2 regions of the Rossellomorea sp. KS-H15a genome follow, and region 2 is predicted to be linked to the other one. Evidence: riboswitches for the same ligand, from Rfam matches in the RefSeq annotation. Region 2 holds a riboswitch; the other holds the start of a gene.
The links. Region 2 has a riboswitch for cyclic di-AMP ahead of M1J35_RS20230 (hypothetical protein). Riboswitches for the same ligand answer to the same signal wherever they lie in the genome.
Positions count from the first base shown of each region.

Region 1: another riboswitch for cyclic di-AMP. It lies ahead of M1J35_RS00040 (potassium channel family protein); the one in region 2 lies ahead of M1J35_RS20230 (hypothetical protein).

Region 1 is NZ_CP096886.1:3,840-12,001, reverse strand. Features, by position in the region: gene M1J35_RS00050 (dicarboxylate/amino acid:cation symporter) at 1-945, opposite strand, end outside; gene M1J35_RS00045 (DUF1206 domain-containing protein) at 1,177-2,040, opposite strand; cyclic di-AMP (ydaO/yuaA leader) riboswitch at 2,242-2,379, shown strand; gene M1J35_RS00040 (potassium channel family protein) at 2,505-3,161, shown strand; gene M1J35_RS00035 (TrkH family potassium uptake protein) at 3,164-4,486, shown strand; gene serC (3-phosphoserine/phosphohydroxythreonine transaminase) at 4,697-5,776, shown strand; gene M1J35_RS00025 (phosphoglycerate dehydrogenase) at 5,779-6,954, shown strand; gene M1J35_RS00020 (HD domain-containing protein) at 7,170-7,811, shown strand; gene M1J35_RS00015 (CsbA family protein) at 7,884-8,114, shown strand; gene M1J35_RS00010 (N-acetylmuramoyl-L-alanine amidase) at 8,156-8,162, opposite strand, start outside.
Region 2 is NZ_CP096886.1:3,936,464-3,944,625, reverse strand. Features, by position in the region: gene M1J35_RS20260 (DUF3291 domain-containing protein) at 1-58, shown strand, start outside; gene M1J35_RS20255 (YciI family protein) at 86-433, shown strand; gene M1J35_RS20250 (dihydrofolate reductase family protein) at 470-1,021, shown strand; gene M1J35_RS20245 (VOC family protein) at 1,051-1,398, shown strand; gene M1J35_RS20240 (DUF3626 domain-containing protein) at 1,435-2,514, shown strand; cyclic di-AMP (ydaO/yuaA leader) riboswitch at 2,810-2,949, opposite strand; gene M1J35_RS20235 (Na-translocating system protein MpsC family protein) at 3,001-3,369, opposite strand; cyclic di-AMP (ydaO/yuaA leader) riboswitch at 3,611-3,752, shown strand; gene M1J35_RS20230 (hypothetical protein) at 4,165-4,575, shown strand; gene M1J35_RS22870 (potassium-transporting ATPase subunit F) at 4,698-4,775, shown strand; gene kdpA (potassium-transporting ATPase subunit KdpA) at 4,837-6,468, shown strand; gene kdpB (potassium-transporting ATPase subunit KdpB) at 6,598-8,162, shown strand, end outside.

The DNA.
Region 1 (8,162 bases), 480 kb from region 2:
AAACACTGCAGATACTGCAATCCGAATCGCAGCCCCATCCATATTAATTGTGGCTCCGAGGGGCAGGCTGAAGCCGTATAAACTTTTTGGCAAGCCTAGATTTTTTGCTGCATTCAATGTTAATGGCAGGGTGCCGGAGCTGCTTTGGGTTACAAAGGCTGTAACCATTGGTGTACGTGCTTGAGCAAAGAACTTGCCGGGACTGATTTTGAATCCAACCAGAGCAATCATATAGATAGCCAATTGGACGAACAAAGCAATATAAAGAACGAGAATCATATTCCCTAAGGAGACTAATGTGTTGAGTCCCTGATTCCCGACCGTATTTGCCATGATCGCAAAGATTCCGATGGGAACGTATTGAAGGACCACCTTCATAATCGACAGGGTGGCTTCATTCAAGCCATTCACGACTTTGTATACATGTTCACCGAGTTCGTGGTATTCCGCTGAAGACCGTAAATATGAAATCGCAATGCCAAATACAATCGCTGTAAAGATGATCCCCAGGAGATTCATATCTGTGAATGCCGTGACGATATTATCAGGGATGATATTCAGAAGGACACTGGTGACCCCCGGATTTTCCGGTACCTTGAATTTTTCCGTCGTATCAAGGGTCATCCCTGTGCCGGGATTAAAGATACTGGCAACGGCAATTCCGACGACGATGGCCAAAGCTGATGAGAATAAGTAGTATAAAAACGTTTTTCCTCCCATTCTTCCAAGTTTGTTAACACTGGTCTGGTTCACACCGACCATCAAGGTAAATAAAATGAGGGGAATGATCAGGAACTTAAGCAGGCGAATTAAAATATCGCCAAGGGGTGAAAGGACAGATGCATCCTTACCGAATATCACACCGACGGCAATTCCAAGTACGAGAGCCACGGTTATTTTCATGATAAGGGATGTATTGAGATAACCTCTCCAAAGAGATTTCATTGGTTGACGCCTCCTTATAGTAATAGTAGATTTCCCCAAAAGTATTAAATGTAAAATACATATATATCTGATTGGTTTAATGAGGATTCAGTCTCATAAGATACAACAGATGATTTGAACTGTCAAAATTCGTGCCTGCAGTGGGAAGCATCAGTAGAGAGGTGGCTTCTGATACATGGAGAAAGAACGAACAGAAAAAGGAGCTGCCAAACCGGCAGCTCCTTTTAGATCTTAATAAATCGTCATATGACGGTTCTTTCCTTTTAAAATCTGGAAGACACCATATAAAAACAATCCTACTGCAACAATTCCGAGCAGCCATTGTCCGAATGGCTGCTGAGCGAGTTTAGATAACGCCCCGTCAAGTCCCTTCGTCTTATCCGGATCCGCCGTGATGGCCGTCTGAATGAAGAAGTATCCGATCAGCAGAAAGACGATCCCGCGTGAATATAATCCAAGTTTTCCTGTTTTTCGTCCAAGTTCCCATTCTTTTTTCGACATTTCATGGCGTTTGAATTTGTCGGTGTATTTTTCCGTATAAGCTTTATGAATTTCATATAGTGCGAATCCAATGATGATGAGTCCGACAATCCCGACGATCCATTGTCCGAAAGGCTGTGCCAATAATTTGGCTGACAGGGTCTGCTTTGAACCCGAACCGGATCCGGAGCTTTTGGCGTGCATGGCAATGGCAAAGGCGTTATATGTCAAGGAACCATAAGCAATCCCGCTGATCAGATTGCCCAGTCTTCTGAACATGGACTTACCGCCGTTTTTTACGTGTTCAGGATCTTTGATCACTTGAATGAGACGCCAAAGGACGATTCCGATCAAGCCCACTCCGAGGATCCAAAGAAGGACTTCCCCGAACGGCTTGCTGGCAACAGCCGTAAAAGCTCCGCTCGAGTCCGATGTGCTTCCTCCTATCCCGAGTGCCGCCATCACAGCTAATGCCCCGATGAGCATATAGACGAGCCCTCTTGAGATGTAACCGATTCGTGCAAATCCCTTGATCCAGGGCTTTATATCATTAGATGAAACGGATGAACTTTCATTGCTTTCCGTTGATGAAGTAATGGATGAGATTCCTGCCATAAACGCTTCTTCCTTTCTGATTCGAATTTCGTATGACTAATGTATGCTATTCCCTGAAAAACGACGACACAAACCTTTTTAACGAACAGTAAATCTTGGGGGTGATTGAGATAATTTTGCCTTTTTTTCTTTAGGTTTTTTTTACAAAAAACCTATTTACAACCCCTGTGGAGAGGAGTAATATATCTATCATCAAATGAATATTCTTTATCGCTTAATTCAATTATTGAAGCGGGGGACCCACTAGTTTCAGGGGTGAATCCTTTCAATCGAAAGGTAGGGCCACTTCCATGACCCGAATCCGTCAGCTAACTCCGTAAGCGTATTGGGAGAGGATGATACTTGTGATCTGTAATGAATGACCACAGGCTTAGTTCCTGGTGGTTTTTTTGCGTTGTTTAACATGGTAGTAAAGTCAGGCAGTAATTGGTTAAGCTATAAAAAAGGTTTTGGAGGATTTCATCATGAAAAAGCAGTTTGCCGTTATTGGATTAGGGAGATTTGGAGGGAATTTGGTTCAGGAACTGGCTGATCTGGATGTGGAAGTGCTCGCCATCGATATTCATCATGATGTGGTACAGCACTACATCGACATCGCCACCCACGCGGTGCAGGCCAATGCCATGGATGAGTCGGTTTTGAAATCACTTGGTTTAAGGAACTTCGATCACGTGATCGTATCCTTCGGCGATAATATCGAAGCAAGTATCCTCACCACGCTCCTTCTCAAGGAATTGGGGGTCAAGGAAGTGTGGGTGAAAGCATCGAATTCCTACCACCAGAAAGTACTGGACCGGATCGGTGCGGATAAGGTCATTCATCCGGAGCGTGACATGGCAAGAAGGATCGCCCACCATATCACGTCTGAAAAGATTATCGATTATATCGAGCTGTCGAAAGAGCACAGCATCGTAGAGGTCTATGCTTCCAAGAAGGTAGCCAATAAAACGTTGAATGAGCTCGACGTCCGTGCGAAATTCGGCTGTAATATCATCGCCATCCATCGGGGGGAAGAAGTCATTGTCTCTCCTTCTGCCGACGAGGTGGTTGAAATAGAGGATCTTCTGATCGTTATAGGACACAACCGGGATATCAATCGATTTGAAAAAGAAGGTGTATAAAGATGAAGCAAAAGGTCATCCGGTTAAGTCCGCCGCAACTTCTTGTTGTGACCTTTCTATTTTTCATCATACTGGGAATGGGGCTCTTAAAGCTTCCTTTTGCCACCACTGAACAGATCTCATGGCTCGACGCATTGTTCACGACCACGTCCGCCATGACGGTGACAGGGCTTGCCGTGGTTGATACGGGAGGGGCCTTCACTCTGTTCGGGGAAGTGGTCGTCATGAGCCTGATCCAGATCGGAGGGCTCGGGATCATGTCCTTCGCGGTCTTGATCTTCATGATGCTTGGTAAGAAAATCGGATTCAAAGAACGGTTACTCCTTCAACAGGCACTGAATCAGACTTCCGTAGGCGGCGTCATCAAGCTTGTGAAATATTTATTTATTTTTTCCTTTATCGTTGAGGGGTTTGCCGTTCTCTTATTAGCGACGGAATGGGTACCGGAGTTTGGATGGAAACGGGGCTTGTATGTCAGTATCTTTCATTCTATATCTGCGTTTAACAATGCCGGTTTTTCCTTGTTTTCCGACAGTTTGATGGGATATGTGGGAAGTCCGATCATTAATTTGACCATTTCATTTCTATTTATACTGGGGGGGATCGGGTTCACGGTTCTGGTTGATCTGTGGAAATCCAAAACGATCCGTCAATTATCCCTCCACACAAAAATCATGGTCATTGGAACCTTTCTGATCAATGTCATCGCCTTCATGATGATATTCGTGCTGGAATTCAATAACCCGAACACCCTGGCTCAGCTGCCGCTTTCCGATAAGATATTCGCTTCCTACTTTCAAGCGGTCACCCCCCGTACAGCGGGATTCAACTCCCTTGATTACGGAAGCATGGAGCGATCCACGCTGCTCTTTACGATTTTATTAATGTTTATTGGAGCTGGCAGTGCCTCCACAGGCGGTGGGATCAAGCTCACAACCTTTGTGGTCATTTCATTGAGTATGATTGCCTTTTTAAAAGAAAAAAAAGAAATCCGGATTTTCAGGCGTACAATTGATCAAGCGCATATTTTCAAAGCTTTGGCTCTATCCATGATCAGCGTGCTGCTGGTGTTCACCGCGCTTTTCTTCCTGGAAATGACAGAGCATGATGTTTCGTTCCTGTCCATAGTGTTTGAAGTGGTGTCTGCCTTCGGTACGGTGGGCTTGTCCATGGGGATTACGGGTTCCCTTTCTGCTATTGGAAAGTGTATCATCATCGTTGTGATGTTCGCAGGTAAACTCGGACCCCTTACACTTGCGTTCTCCCTGTCACGACCTGATAAAGAAAAAATCCGCTATCCGAAAGAAGATATCTTAACAGGTTAAAATGAATAAAATCGGCTTGTCCGTTTTACCATTATTGGGTGAAGCGGGGAAGGCGATTTTTTTTATAAAACCAGCAAGAATTCATCCATGACCACGCATGAGGCTAAAAACCATCTTATTAAGCGTTTTCATCATGGGTTACTGATATTGACGAAAGCGCTGCACGGGATTATACTGTTGAAAAATTCTGAACTTTTGGTGGTGCTGTTGTTGAAGCATGTGTATAACTTTTCTGCTGGTCCTGCTGTGTTGCCTGAGCCCGTGTTGAAGAAGGTTCAAAATGAGTTATTGAATTATCGTGAAACGGGCATGTCTGTGATGGAATTGAGTCATCGGTCTGCCCCTTTCCAAAATATAATAGAAGAAGCACAAGGCTTACTCCGTGAACTGCTTGCGATTCCTGATGATTATAGAGTGGTCTTCATGCAGGGGGGAGCGTCCCTTCAGTTTTCCATGATCCCTCTTAATCTTCTCGGTGAAGGACAGGGAGCGGATTACATCGTGACAGGAAGCTGGTCGAAGAAAGCCGTTAAAGAGGCGGAGAAAGTCGGGGATATCCGAACGCTGTCTCTCAAAGAACCCTTTGAGATCCCGGCCTATACACCAGAAGATTTCTCTCCAGATTCAAGTTACGTACATATCACATCTAATAATACAATCGAGGGAACCCGGTTCGACCAGTATCCCGATACAGGAGGCATTCCCCTTGTGGCCGATATGTCATCCCACATCCTGTCTGAAAAAATAGACGTTTCCTCTTTCGGGCTCATTTATGCCGGGGCCCAGAAGAACCTTGGCCCATCCGGTGTGACCGTGGCCATCATTCATGACAGTCTGATCGGGAAGGCACCCGATACTTGTCCGACCATGCTGAACTACGAAACGTATGTGAAGCATGATTCTCTCTTCAATACGCCACCGACCTTTTCCATCTACGTTCTGAAACTAGTACTGGAATGGGTGAAAGAGAACGGGGGAGTGGAAGGGATGCAGGAGCATAATGAAAGGAAAGCCGCCCTTCTTTACAACTGTATTGATGAATCATCATTATTTCACAATCCCGTACCGGAGAAAAATCGTTCCTTGATGAACATTCCTTTTTCGACGGGCAATGATGAACTGGATGCGGATTTTTTAAAGGGAGCCAAAGCGAAGGGGTTTGAATTTTTAAAGGGTCACCGATCCGTCGGTGGAATGAGGGCGAGTCTTTACAATGCCATGCCACTTGAAGGAGTGAAATCGCTAGTCGATTTCATGAAAAAATTTGAATCTGATCGAGGAGGATGTTGAGAATGATTTCAATCAATACGTACAACGCCATCAGTCAAAGCGGATTATCACTGATCGAGGACGACCTGAACTATCATCTGAATGGAAACGGGGACCCGGATGGAATCCTCGTCAGATCAAAAAACCTTCATGACTACGATTTCCCTGCTTCCGTTAAGGCCATCGCCCGTGCAGGAGCGGGAGTCAATAATATCCCCATCGATCTCTGCACGGAAAAGGGGATTGTCGTTTTTAATACACCGGGGGCCAATGCCAATGCCGTCAAGGAGCTTGTCCTCGCCAATTTGATTGCTTCCTCCCGTAACCTGTATTCTGCCGTCGGCTGGACAAACTCGTTAAAGGAGACGGAAGAAGATGTCCCAGGTGTCGTGGAAGCAAGGAAAAAGGAATTCGTCGGAAGTGAAATCAAAGGGAAGAAGCTCGGGGTCGTGGGCTTGGGGGCAATCGGTGTCCTCGTCGCAAACGATGCCCTTGCCCTCGGGATGGACGTAGTCGCCTACGATCCATTTATCTCCGTCGATGCTGCATGGCGTTTATCGCAGGATGTGAAGCGGGCCCATCAGATTGAAGAGGTGTGGGCAGAGTGTGATTTTGTCACATTGCACATCCCTCTGACAGACAAAACCGCAAGCTTTGTAAGCGAAGAAGCATTTGGGAAAATGAAAAAAGGAATGACGATCCTGAACTTTTCAAGGGGTGAGCTGGTGGAAGAGGATGCCATGGCCGCTGCACTGGAATCAGGAATCGTCCGGAAATACGTGACGGATTTTCCGAATGAAAAGGTCCTTGCCATGAAAAATGTCGTGCCGGTCCCTCATCTCGGTGCGTCTACCGTCGAATCGGAAGAAAACTGTGCCATCATGGCCACCAAACAGCTGAAAACCTATCTTGAAACCGGGAATATCAAGCATGCCGTCAACCTGCCGGACGTTGAGCTTCCGTACAGCGGGAAGATGAGAGTGACGGTCATGCATCAGAACATCCCGAACATGGTGGGACAAATCGCCACGGTCCTCTCAGGTTACGCCGTCAACATCGCCGATATGATCAACCGCAGTAAGAACACGTGGGCGTATACCATGATCGACCTTGACCAGAAACTGGCGGAAGATGAACAGGCCGAAGTGAAACAAAAAATGAAGAACATCACCGGCGTCGTTTCCGTGCGTCTCATATAAAGTCAAAAACACTCCTTCATGTGATGAAGGGGTGTTTTTATCAACCCATACTATCCTGAAAAAATATGGACAGGCAATCAAGCACGTATCATTCCACCGTAAAATACCATATTAGTAAGAGAAGTAGAAAAGGATAAGCCACCAATCGTTGCATCGGCCGACTCTCCTTGATACTATTTTCATAAAGTAAACATAATCAGAGAGAGGAGAATACCATGGGAATTCATCATTATTTTAAAAGCTTATCAGACCTCGAGACCCTCATCCGCTGTCCGGGTCGCTTCAAATACCACGAGCATAATGTGGCCAGCCATTCCTTTAAAGTAACGAAAATCGCCCAGTTTCTCGGGACGGTGGAGGAACAGAACGGAAAAGAATTGGATTGGAAAGCCCTCTATGAAAAAGCATTGAACCATGACTACGCAGAACTGTTCACCGGTGATATCAAAACACCTGTGAAATATGCTTCGGGAAAATTACGGGAGCTCTTCAGCCAGGTGGAAGATCAGATGGTGAATAAATTCATCACCACGGAGTTTCCACCGCAATTTCAGGAAGTGTACCGGGAACGGTTTAAAGAGGGGAAGGATGAGACACTGGAAGGAAGGATTTTATCCGTCGCAGATAAAATCGACCTTTTATACGAGTCCTTCGGTGAAATCCAAAAAGGAAATCCTGAACCATTGTTTATTGAAATTTATCAGGAGGCTTTGACCACGATCGTCAAATATAAGGACATGGATTGCGTCCAATACTTCCTCGAATATATCCTTCCTGATATGCTGTCCGAGAAATTCATTCCCCATCATGAGCTGAAAGAACGGACACAGAAACTGATCCGGGAGGCTGAAGAATAAGAACCCCCTTTCCAGATAGGGGAAACTTCGGTAGAATATGTGTTATTCCCTTATTTACAAGGAGAGTTGAACGTGTCCAAAATTATTTTAGGCTTATTTTTACCGGGATTGCTTGTCGTTCTGTTCACACGGGTGACGTATAATCATTATGTCGGCTTGATCCTGACCGTTGCCCTCATAGCGGCTTCGGTGTCAAAAGGATATACGGATTCCTGGTTGCTCATAGTCATAGACGCGGCATCGCTCACCGCCGGATTCTGGTATAGTGACCGGATGATGAAAAAAGCAAAGAGAAGTGCATAAACGATAAAAACAAGGCCATCCATTGGGACGGCCTTGTTTTTTTATCGG
Region 2 (8,162 bases):
GTTTGACTTAAAGCAAGCATTTGATGAGAGTGGTAAGCCGTCCATTCTTAAGTCATAATCTGAGGTAGTGAAGGAGGTTCATTCTATGCTTTTTATGATGATCGTCAAAGCCTCGGAAAATTCGGAAGCGGGTAACCTTCCGAGTCCCGAGCTCATGGAGGCGATGAAGAAGTACAATGAGGATTTAGAGGAAGCAGGTGTGCGGGTGATGGCAAAGGGACTTCATCCGAGCTCGGACGGTATTCGCATCTCGTACCCGGAACCAGGAGGAAAGCCGGTGGTAACGGAGGGCCCTTTTATAGTCGATGAATTAGTGGCAGGTTTCTTCCTGATCGATGTGAAGTCGAGGGAAGAAGCGATCGAGTGGGCCATGCGCGTACCCGATCCACAAGGGCATGGGGAAGGCAGGGTGGAATTGCGTCAGGTGTTCTAAGTTCTAAGTAAACGATACATGACAGGAGGAAGAAAAGTGTGTGAATTGATCTATCACGTTGCCGTTTCCCTGGACCATTTTATCGCGGATCAAGCATTGATAGACGGGGATATCGAACGTTCTCTCTTTCTATTTGATGGTGATCATGTACCAGAATTCTTAGAAGACATAAAAGGTTATGATGCCGTATTAATGGGCAGGAAAACCTATGAGTTCGGATTCCTGCTGGGGGCTAAGCCTGGTGAACCCGGCTATAAGGGAATCAAGCATTACATATTTTCCAAGTCCCTTCAATTTGACTCTAACGAAGAAGTAGAACTCATAAAGGAAGACGCAGTCTCATTTATTCAGAAACTTAAGCAACAAGAAAAGGGCAGAATCTGGCTCTGCGGAGGCGGGGAGTTGGCTGGGACGCTACTTAAACATCAGCTCTTAGACCGATTGATTCTAAAGGTTAACCCTATCCTAGTCGGGAAGGGCACTCCGTTATTCGGAAGCGAAGAACTTAGAGTAAACCTAAAGCTGTTGGACGTAAAACCATATGCAAGCGGCGTCATTAGATCGGAATATACGTTTATGTATTCATAAATGAAAAGAAGAAAGGGAGAGAACCTATCATGATCAAAGGCTTTGGAGGAATTTTCTGGAGAACAAAAAACATGGATGCTTTAAAGAAATGGTACAGTGAAGTGTTGAAGATTGAAATGGGGGATTGGAACGGAACCATGATTAAACCCGATCCAGAAAATGAAACGATCTTTTCTTTCTTTAAAGAAGATGACCCCTATTTCCCGACAGAACAGCAGGTGATGTTGAATTTTCAAGTACATGATCTTAACGAAATGATGGAACATCTTGAACGGGTGGGTGTATCCCTTGCAAAGGAAAAAGAAGTGAGTGAATTCGGTCAGTTTATTTGGATTAAAGATCCTGAAGGCAGACTGATTGAGCTATGGGAGAAATAATGGTTGAAATCATACGGGAAGGAGGGTCGGATCTTTATGGGGTTAACACCGTCACAGCGTCAGGCAATCGATTATTTTACTGCCTATGCACTGAAGCATAAAGCGGATGCGAAGGCTACCATTGATCATGTCCTGAACATGTCCAATATTTCAGGTGAGGTGTTTGAACAGGCAGTGAATCATATTAAAACTCACGCACAGATCGGTTTGCACTTCCATCCGGATCGACCGGCTTCCACTATGAAGAACGTTGCCCAGTCCCTGCTCGAACAAGGGGAATATAAGAGTCAGTTTGAAACATTCATATCGAATGGGAAGGTCTCCCCTCATTCAGGTGGTGACCGGGATAGGTGGGAGGAGAGTATGTTTGGAGGGGCTTACCAATCGGACGGTACATTGATGAGCGAACGGCCAAAGTACGGGGCATTGAATCTGATGCTGCATCCGGATGGGCCTTCTCCGCGGTTCGGCTCATGCTACTTTTTGTTATCCCCTAACGTTTCATCACGAGCGACCTTTACATATCTGGACTCGCATCAAAACCCATTTGAGAAGGGGACGTATCAAGAATTTGATATGATCCTGGCCGCGCTTTTGGAAGAAATGTTTTTAAGGGATTTTGCACTTGGAGAGAAGGATTTGACACCGACGAGGTTTATGCAACATGTACTGCATCATCTTGAACATGGCAGGAAAGAAAGCTTGGCGAATCGAAATTTGAACCATTACATAGAATCACAGATTCATGGTCCCATTTCCCTGAAAGAAGATGTGGAAGTGTTGGTTGCCGATCCGTCCTATAAGGACACGACTGTTGGTGAAACCCTGGAGCAAATGTGTTCCAAGTATTCCATCAATCTTAAATGGCATATGGGTTTTGTCCTTGATGTAAAGGATGTCTTTTCTGATTTCAGGGGACCATCCATGCCGTCCCTGGCCAAGCGAATCGCTTATAAAGATAGGATTGATGCCCGCACAATCGGATCAGCCGTCATGAGTTTGAGACAAGATCCTGATTCCTGGAGTGATCGGGGTGCTAATGAAGCTGTGCTGCAGGAATTGAAGCTGTTGTGGCATGTTCTCGTTAAGTATGGAGAACCGGTAGGGAATGTATGAAGGCGGTGTTGAGGTGAAAAAAACATCTGTGGCAACAGTAGCTTTAAGTATTATAGTAATCTGTGTTCTATCAAATGAATACTCGTTTCATCATGCCAAGCAGTCTTGTATCAAACATGATAAAACTCCAACCGTAGAAAAAGCATTTCTATCTTTTCATTGGAGTGTATCATGTAAATAAAACAGATACAGAGCCGCAGTATATCATAATCGTTAGTAAAAGCCCTGAATCTTTGAGTCCTTCACACAAAGATTCAGGGCTTGCATTTGGTTAATTGATAAAAGCTTGTTAATCTCCTCTCTTTTACAACGCTTACGAAGTTAGCTGACGGGTTCGGAAGGTATAAGTCTCCCGGTCACATGACTTCACCCCATGAATAGTCTCATCCATTCCTTTGGTTTCTCCGCTCCTGTCGGATTCAGCGAATTAGTTCAGATGCGATGAATACAATCATCGTTAGTAAATGGATAATTATACAATTTTGGTTAGTTTTCCAACTGCTTTTCCAGGTTCTTATCAAGCACGAACACTTCCATGCGCTCTCCCGTTTTTGTACTGATGTCGCTATGGCTCGAGAGTACTTTGCATCCGGTATGCTGTTCAACCATTTCTTCAATGTTCTGGCTATACATTTCCCGCAGTACCTGTCTCATCTGCTTCACGAGCACCCTGCCTTTATCGTGTTCGACAAGGTGTTTTTCTTCTACCGTTAACACACCCTTGAATCGTGCGATGACCATGTCCTCCAGGATGTATGTGCGTGTTTCCTGTGGACCGCGGCCGATCAGTTCCCTCTGCATCTTTATAAATGCTTCACTCAATTCAGCCTCTAATCGGCGTTTAGTCGTTTTCATATTTTCTTCCCCCTAATGACTAAAGTAACAATTCATGGACTATCTTACTCAGGTGTGTTAAAAGTTGTCAATCTTTAATTTTGAGTTAAATAGACTAAGAGAAAAAGTACGATTCAATTAGGAATTTTAAGAGAACGATGGTTTTTGTTAGAAAAACAATCCAATTTAGCAGGATTCGGCACTTTTTATCCGTTTACAAATTTCATAAGCCGGGAGTAATATAGTCCTTGTAAAGCACAACTCAATATATCGGCCTAGTCTCGGAAACGAGAACGGAGGACCCAATCAAGTGGGGTTAATTCTACAAGTGTAGAAGGGATGAGATTACACTCTTTCGCCATCCTACCCGTCAGCTAACTTCGTCGGCTAAAGCGAAGGAGGTCATAAAGACCACCTTTTTCAGGGGGCTTTTTTTGTTGTTTTATAATGGCAAAAAGGGCAGCCTGATGATCAAGTAGGTCTTTTTATAATGCCTATTTTCGAAAAAGTGAACATGGAAGACAGAATGCATAGAAGGCTTAAAGGAGCCTGCTAGGCATTAAGTAGACCAATGTGTACTTTTTCTCCAGATGAACAAGAGATGATAGAAGATCGCATCTATACAGGATGCTGATTGTTCTTTGCTTTTGTCAATCGTCTGGGGGAGAAGTGTACGTTGGTCTATTTTTGTTTCTGAAGACGGATTTTTCTTCCTGATGAGGGGATCTGTTGGAAGAAAAGGCCCATGTTTTTTCGAGGGTATGACTTTCTGCAGGATGAAATGGTAGAGGTGTGATGATGCAGAACAAAAGGAGGATGTATGTGTGTACGCAGGAACGGCCAAAGGACACGACGCTTGTTTGTATTCCGACATATGAAATGCTGCAGGAAATAGAGGACTGCTTAGATCTTTCACTTGATTGCTGTTTTGTTTCCCCCATTCCACAAGTTGTTGAGATTCTGAAAGGGCGTGGGTTCCAACATGTCATGGGTTTGGTGGTGAATGAAGAATTCCTTGATCACCGCCAACACTTCCATAAGGTTATCGTATTTGAGAATGACTTTTTCGATACGTTACCGATGATGCGGTTCATTCAAAACAGTACGTCCGCCCCGATCATTGTCGTCACGATGACACCAGGGTATCCGGTACGCCTGTATCAATCCATCGGAGCAAGATATGTGGTGTATACAAAGAGCCGGAATGTTTCGTGTTTCTTCAAATAATGTCAGGAGGTTTTACGCATGTTGGATATTATAATGATCTCGCTATTCATCATCCTTCCGGCACTTATGTCGGGACTTATTAATTGGTCTTCCACTGTTGTCGAGCAGGGAGGTAAGGACTCATGATGCTGTTACTTGGGATTACGGCCATCGTGACACTGTATTTATTTTATGTATTGTTTCATCCAGAAAAATTCTAATTAGTTGGAGGTATCACAGGTGATTACGACCATCCTATCGATCATCATTATATTAACGGCAATGATTCTGATTGCAAAGCCTGCAGGGGTCTATTTGGCAAAGGCGTTCGATTATAATCAAACGCCTTTAGATAAAGTTTTTGGACCATTCGAACAACTACTCTTTAAAGTCAGTGGAATAAAAAAAGTGAACCAGACGTGGAAGCAATACGCATTGGCCCTTGTCTTCACGAATGGTTTCATGATTTTCCTTGTGTATCTGGTCTTCAGGCTGCAGGGGATCCTTCCCCTGAACCCGAGTGGCAATCCGGGGATGGACCCTACTCTTGCCTTTAATACAGCGATCAGCTTTATGACCAATACGAATTTACAGCATTACAGCGGGGAATCAGGTCTTTCCTATCTCGGACAGATGATCGGGATTCTGTTCATGATGTTCGCTGCCCCGGGAACGGCACTGGCAGTAGCCATCGCCTTTGTCAGGGGACTATCTGGAGCTGAAATCGGTAACTTCTTTGTCGATTTATTCAGGTCCATTACCCGCGTCCTTTTACCGATCGCCTTTATTACGGGCTTTATTTTCATAGCTCTCGGAGTTCCACAGACGCTTGAGCCATCGGTTACAGTGAATACGGTTGAAGGTGGTACCCAGGAGATCGCCCGTGGTCCTGTCGGAACGTTCCTGTCCATTAAAGAACTCGGGAATAACGGGGGAGGATTCTTTGGTGTCAATTCGGCCCATCCATTTGAGAATCCGAACGCCATCAGTAATTTCATTCAGATTCTGCTAATGTTCCTGCTTCCATCCGCACTCCCTTTTACGTATGGAAAGATGGTCGGGAATCCAAAGCAAGGACGTGTCCTGTTTGTATCGATGGTAATCGTTTTCATTGTATTCCTTTCTACTGCTCTGTTTTATGAAACGCAAGGAAACCCGGCACTGAATGCCATGGGTATCCAGACCGATCAAGGAAGTATGGAAGGGAAGGAAGTACGGTTCGGTACCGGTCAATCTATATTCTATGCCATGGTCACGACGGCGACGGAAACAGGTGCCGTCAATACGATGCATGATACGTTAACCCCGATCGGCGGAATGCTGGCACTGACGAATATGCTGCTTAACACCGTTTTCGGAGGGGTTGGCGCAGGCTTCATCAATGTGCTCATGTACGCCATGATCGCTGTGTTCCTTTCAGGGTTGATGGTTGGACGCACTCCAGAATTTCTGGGCAAAAAAATCGAAGGCAGGGAAATGAAGCTGATTGCCATAACGATGCTTATGCATCCCCTGTTGATACTGGGGGCATCTGCCCTTGCGCTGTATACTCCTCTTGGGGTGGAAGCCATTTCGAACAGTGGATTTCATGGGATATCCCAAGTCGTTTATGAATATACGTCATCCGCTGCCAACAATGGATCGGGATTTGAAGGACTTGGGGATGCCACTCCATTCTGGAACATCTCGACAGGCGTCGTGATGTATATTGGAAGATTCTTCGGTCTGGTGACGATGCTCGCTGTTGCAGGATCCCTCGCATCCAAAAGAATGGTTCCCGAGACGATTGGAACGTTCCGAACAGATACGTCCCTATTCGGAGTGATCCTGATTGGAACATTCTTTGTCGTCGGGGCGTTAACGTTTTTCCCGACACTTGTATTGGGGCCGGTAGCAGAATATCTGACATTGTAGATGGGAGTGGAAGAAGTGGCAAATCCATTATTGAAAGAGACAAATAAGGTCGCTGAATTTAGAGGGAAAGAACGAAACCGTCTTTCCCCCGAGCAGCCCAATCCAAAAGAACAGAAGGATGGAAATGACATGAAGAATAAAGGAATGGTCAAGCAGGCCTTGAAGGATTCTTTCGTTAAGCTTGATCCAAGAATCATGATAAAAAATCCAATCATGTTTGTAGTGGAGATTGGATTCATCATTACATTCATATTGTGTATGGCACCTGATGCATTTGGACCCAGTGATGTAGCACCCTGGTTCAATGTGACAGTCAGCCTGATTCTATTATTTACACTGCTCTTTGCCAATTTCGCCGAAGCATTGGCAGAAGGCCGCGGGAAAGCACAGGCCGATTCATTGAAAAAGTCCAAACAGGAGATGTCCGCCAACCTGCTTCGGGGAAATGGAAAAACGGAAAAAGTGGCCTCAACTTCGCTCAAGAAAGGGGACGTGGTTGTCGTTTCACAAGGTGAGATGATCCCAGGTGACGGGGAAGTGATAGAAGGTCTCGCCTCGGTGGATGAATCCGCGATCACGGGTGAATCAGCTCCGGTCATCAAAGAAGCCGGTGGCGATTTCAATTCTGTCACCGGAGGAACGAGAGTCGTCAGTGATCAGATTAAAGTCCGGATCACCAGCAACCCTGGTGAATCATTCTTAGACCGCATGATTTCATTGGTGGAAGGGGCAGAGCGTCAGAAGACCCCGAACGAAATCGCATTGAATACGGTATTAACAAGCCTGACGCTGATTTTCATGATTGTGGTGGTCACTCTTCCATTCTTTACGAACTATCTGGGATTCTCCATTGAAATCCCTGTATTGATCTCACTCCTCGTCTGCCTGATCCCGACGACCATCGGTGGATTGTTATCAGCCATCGGGATTGCGGGGATGGACCGTGTGACTCAATATAATGTACTCGCCATGTCCGGTAAGGCAGTGGAAGCGGCAGGGGATATCAATACGATCATTCTGGATAAGACAGGTACCATTACATTCGGTAACCGGCTGGCCAGTGATTTCATAGCGGTGGGAGATGCATCGAAGGAAGAGCTTTTCCACTGGACGGGGATCAGTTCGTTACAGGATGAAACACCTGAAGGACGTTCCATCATAGAACTGTTGAAAGAGAAGGGAACCAAGCTTGATGCTTCCCTTGCAACAGGAGGACAATTCATAGAATTTAAAGCTGAGACAAGAATGAGCGGGGTGGATTTAAAAGATGGCAGACAGGTGCGTAAAGGGGCCGTTGATTCAGTCAAGACGTGGGTGAAAGCTAAAGGCGGCACAATCCCCGCCGATCTTGACGAGGAAGCGAATGAAATTGCGAAAGAAGGCGGTACCCCATTGGCTGTAGCGGTAGAGGGACAAATCTTTGGGTTAATCTACCTGAAAGACACTGTGAAACCGGGGATGAAGGAACGATTTGAAAAGTTACGACAGATGGGGATCAAGACGATCATGGCTACAGGTGACAATCCTCTAACGGCTGCCACGATTGCACGTGAAGCAGGGGTGGATGAATTCATAGCGGAATGTAAACCAGAGGACAAAATTGAAGTGATCAAATATGAACAGTCCCAAGGGAAATTGGTGGCGATGACAGGTGATGGGACGAATGATGCGCCTGCACTCGCCCAGGCAGACGT